DNA from 2 places in the Seminibacterium arietis genome. Region 1 is predicted to be linked to the other one. Evidence: riboswitches for the same ligand, from Rfam matches in the RefSeq annotation. Region 1 holds a riboswitch; the other holds the start of a gene.
What was found. Region 1 has a riboswitch for molybdenum cofactor ahead of torA (trimethylamine-N-oxide reductase TorA). Riboswitches for the same ligand answer to the same signal wherever they lie in the genome.
Positions count from the first base shown of each region.

Region 1 (2,474 bases):
AGGTAATCCAATTTGACCTAACATTGCAGCTAAAGTTACTAATGTCCAGTGTGTTTGTTCACCGTGACGTTGACGTTGCATACCCCAGCCACCCATTAACATAGTGCGTTTTGAAGAAAAATCTGCAGCTAATTTTTTAATTGTATCTGCTGGTAATCCACAAATTTTGCTTGCCCAGTCAGCATCTTTAGCTTGCCCGTCAGTTTTTCCTAATAAATATTCTTCAAATTTATCATAGCCAGCGGTATATTTTTTCAAGAATTCTTTATCATGTTTATTTGTAGTCACTAAAGTGTGTGCGATACCTAGCATTAAAGGAACGTCTGTACCAGTGTTAACTGGTAACCATTCTGCATTTAAGAATTCACAGCTTTCGCTACGTACAGGATCAATACAAATAATGCGTTTACCACTTTCTTTCAGTTTTTTGAAATATTCAATACCTTGTTGGTCAGTTGATGTCCATGAAATTCGTAAAGTGGTCATTGGATTAGCTGCCCATAATACGACAATATCTGAACTTTCTAGAATTGTTTCCCAGCTAGTTTGTTGTTCATAAACTTCAATTGTTCCCAATACATGAGGCATAATAACTTGAGCGGCACCTGTTGAATAGTCACCTTTTACTCCAACAAATCCACCTGTCACATTCATATAGCGTTGTAGCAAAGTGCGGCTAGCATGTAAAGCACCTGAACTGTACCATCCATAAGATCCCGCGAAAATGCCCCCTGCACCGTAAGCTTCACGTACACGCTTCATCTCATTTGCAACGAGGTCAAAGGCCTTATCCCAAGAAACACGGACCCATTCATCACGCCCACGTAAACTAGTGTCTTTATTACCTTCTAAAAAGCCTTTACGAACCATCGGATATTTTACCCTTGTGTCGCTATAGAGTTGATCAGCTACTACGCTTTGCAATTCATTTTCTACTGAAATAGGCATCGCAGAGCCTGATTTAACTACTTTACCATCTTCTACGACTACACCTAACACACCCCAGTGTGCAGCAGTAACAACTGTACTTTGTTCAGCTGCTATAGCTTTTGTTGAAGCCAATGTACCAACAACTCCACCACTGAGTGATACTCCTGCCATTCCTAGTGATGAATTTTTCAAAAAGCTACGACGGCTTGTATTAATTTTACTTTGTTTTTTCATTTTAAACCTCGTTATTTACTAGGTTCACAATGAATTGGTGAAAGAAAAGACATCGAAACGGTTATAAAACACACCGCACTTTCGCCAATAGATTGTGAAAGTTTTGTTTCGACACCTTTCTGAGGAGGAGTGGCATAGCCATTTCTAGCTATACCATGTGCAACATTAGATTGCAGGCTTGCGACCATATTTTTCAACTTAGGTCAACAAGCTCGGAGTCGTTTTCTCTTTTTCAAGAGTTTCGGCTCCCTTTAAGTTTAACTTAATGGGATTTTCCGCCAAAATCTTTTGCATTGCGTTGTAAATAGATAGTGACTGCTCGCACATCATCTGCTGTCATTGAAGTACGATCTTTCATCGAGTTTACTACGCCAATCCATTGATTCGCAGTGTAATGTCCCGCACTGATCGGAGCATGACAACCGCTACAATGGGTTTGATTTAAATTATTACCAAATTGATTTAACGCTTGTAAATTAGAAGTGAGTGAATTTTTCGCTACTTTTACTTCAAACGTTACTTCTTTCCAATCAGAATCTGTCACTTTATCATGTACAGTTTGCAATACTTTTGCATTTTTTGCAATTCCATCACCTAAAGCTAACATAATACGTTGCCCTAATTGTGCATAAACGACTGTTTCTGCACCTGCTTGTTGCCAACCGTGAATTGTAGCCGTGATTTCATCGCCTTCTTGTTTCCAATTGTTTAATTCTGCAAATGGCATTAACCGCACTTCACCACCTTGTATTAACTGTGCAGGATTCATCATTAAGCTATATAATGTTTTATCAGTATCATTAAATTCACCTGCATGTTTAGTTAACTCACCATATGCTGCTTTATCATCAACTTCCATTTCGGGCATAAAATGTGCTACACCTTTATGACAATCAATACAAGTTTGATTTGTTTCTATACCTGTCTTATGCATTTTTTGTGCGGCTGGCACCTGTGAAGCTATTTCCATTGCTTCAAAACTATGACAATTACGGCAAGTAGCTGAATTATTCTGTTTTAAATCTTCCCATACCGATTTCGCCATTTCTAAACGATGTTTCTCAAATGCCTCTTCATCTGGTAATTTGTCCGTTACATAAGTATTCCAAAGATCTTTCACTGCAAACACTTTTGTTTTCACGTAATGGAACACATTGTCTTGTGGAATATGGCAATCAGCACATTCTGCACGAATTCCTTTACGGTTAGAAAAATGCACTGAAGTTTCCCATTCAGCCTGAGGCTTTTGCATTGAATGACAAGAAACACAAAACTCAGTAGTACTGGTTACTTTCATTGCATATTGGACG
Region 1 is NZ_JBHTJN010000008.1:4,638-7,111, reverse strand. It holds gene torA (trimethylamine-N-oxide reductase TorA) at 1-1,164, opposite strand, end outside; molybdenum cofactor riboswitch at 1,261-1,394, opposite strand; gene ACFQ02_RS02660 (NapC/NirT family cytochrome c) at 1,427-2,474, opposite strand, start outside.

Region 2 (2,474 bases), 110 kb from region 1:
CCAATTAGCTCTCTTGTTTGAGCAAAAAATAATACTTTCAACATTAAGTTTAAGCCTCTACTGTAAAATGCCCTGATTTTCCACCGCTCTTTTCTAATAAGCGGATCTTTTCAATACAAATATCTTTCTGCACAGCCTTGCACATATCATAAATTGTTAATGCGGCAACGCTAACTGCTGTCAGTGCTTCCATCTCCACTCCAGTTTTACCACTTAGCTTACATAAGCTTTCAATTCGCACTTGATTCGTTTCTAAAAGTGCGGTCAATTTCACTTCTACTTTTGAAAGTAATAAGGGGTGACAGAGCGGAATTAATTCCCAAGTCCGTTTTGCAGCTTGAATACCTGCTATGCGAGCTGTGGCGAACACATCACCTTTATGATGTTTACCCTCTACAATCATGGATAAAGTATCTTGTGACATTGTCACTAATGCTTCTGCTCTCGCCTCTCGGACAGTATCTAGTTTAGTGGAGATATCCACCATATTTGCTTCACCGTTAGTATTAATGTGTGTAAATTTTGTCATATTTATTAACCGCCAATTGCTGCTAAGTGATTGCGAATTCCACTATTACCATTATGTAAAAAATGATGTTCTTTTTTATTTTGTAAACTAGCAAAGATCCTTGCTTTCAATAAAGGAAGTTGTTGATCAGAGTACAATAAATCTCGTAAATCAATTCCTTCTTCACCAAATAAGCACAAATGTAATTTACCTGTAGCAGAAACACGCAAACGATTACAGTTAGCACAAAAGTGACGTTCGTAAGGCATAATCAGACCAATCTCACCAACATAGTCGCTATGTCTAAATATTTTTGCAGGCCCATCTAAAGGTAGCTTTGGCTGTAATTGCCATCCAGTATGAAGCAATTTTTGTTCTAAAACTTTACCTGACAAATGATACTTTTCAAAAAATTCTTTCATATCATTAGTTTGCATTAATTCAATAAATCGCATTTGAATTGGTTGATCTTTGATCCAAGCTAAAAATGAGTCAAAATCTTTATCATTTAAATTCTTCATGAGAACAGAATTCACTTTGACTTTTTTATAACCAACTGTAAACGCTCGTTCAATTCCTTGCATTACATCATTAAACCTGTTAGTCCCTGTAATAGCATGAAACATTTTGGGATCAAGGCTATCCACACTCACATTGATTGATGTGATACCTGCTTGTTGCCAATCTGATACTTGAGTCGCCATTCTGTAACCATTAGTTGTTAACGCAATTTGTTTAATCTGTTCTTGCTGTGCTACGGTTTCAACAATAGATAAAAAATCTTTACGTAAAGTTGGTTCTCCACCCGTTATACGTATTTTTTTAGTGCCAAATTCAGCAAATCCATTAACTAAACGACGAATTTCATCAATATCGAGAAAGTGCGGTCGATTTGTAGTACATTTATATCCCTGAGGTAAACAATAATTACAACGAAAATTACAAGCTTCAGTAATGGAGAGCCGTAAATAATGATACTCACGCTGAAAAGAATCAATTAAGCGATCTTCACTTATATTTTTAACAAAGATTGGTTGTTGCATTATACACCTTTCTAAAATACGAGAGGATAAATCGTTTCCAATTTTATCCTTGAGCAGTATAAATACTACTGGCATTGCCACCTTGTTTTTATAAAAACTAAAAAGTTAGGTAAACAAGCTCGGAGTCATGCGTAATATTGCGTTAATTCTAATATAAAGCGTTTATCTACGCTATCATTTTTGATATAAATTTCCTTAAAAATCAATTATATAAAAAAATACATAACGATATTTTATAGCAATTTGAGAGAGTAAATTGATTTATTTGATTGGCTTTAAAATACAAGTGAGTATAATGAGGCTATTGAAATCACTACAAAATAAAAGAGGATGAAATGACTAACTCTCGCCCTTATACCAGTCATAAAAATCTTGATAAAATAAAAAAAATAGTCGCAATTGGTGGTGGACATGGTTTAGGACGTGTTATGTCGGCATTGAGTTTCATGGAAGAACGTTTAACTGCGATTGTAGCAACCACAGATAATGGTGGTTCTACAGGGCGAATTCGTAGAGAACAAGGCGGTATTGCGTGGGGAGATTTACGTAATTGTCTCAATCAAATCATTACTGAACCCAGCACAGCCTCTGCATTATTTGAATACCGTTTTTCTGGTAGCGGTGAGCTAGCAGGACATAACCTTGGTAATTTAATGCTCAAAGCTCTAGAGAATATGCACATTCGCCCCACAGATGCGGTAAATTTAATTCGTGATTTGCTTAGAGTGAAATCTTTTATTATTCCCATGTCAGAACATTCAGTGCATTTAGCTGCAACATTACCATCAGGTAATGGTATTGTTGGGGAAGTCGATATTGATAATCTAGCAGAATTACCTAAATCTGTATTTTTGGTTCCGTTAGTAAAGGCAACTCCCGAAGCTATAACCGCACTTCAACAAGCTGAAATCATTTTGTTTGGA
Region 2 is NZ_JBHTJN010000008.1:114,573-117,046, forward strand. It holds gene moaD (molybdopterin synthase sulfur carrier subunit) at 1-44, opposite strand, end outside; gene moaC (cyclic pyranopterin monophosphate synthase MoaC) at 50-529, opposite strand; gene moaA (GTP 3',8-cyclase MoaA) at 535-1,551, opposite strand; molybdenum cofactor riboswitch at 1,540-1,688, opposite strand; gene ACFQ02_RS03190 (gluconeogenesis factor YvcK family protein) at 1,887-2,474, shown strand, end outside.
Region 2: linked by a shared signal. The riboswitch ahead of moaA (GTP 3',8-cyclase MoaA) and the one ahead of torA (trimethylamine-N-oxide reductase TorA) in region 1 are both predicted to bind molybdenum cofactor.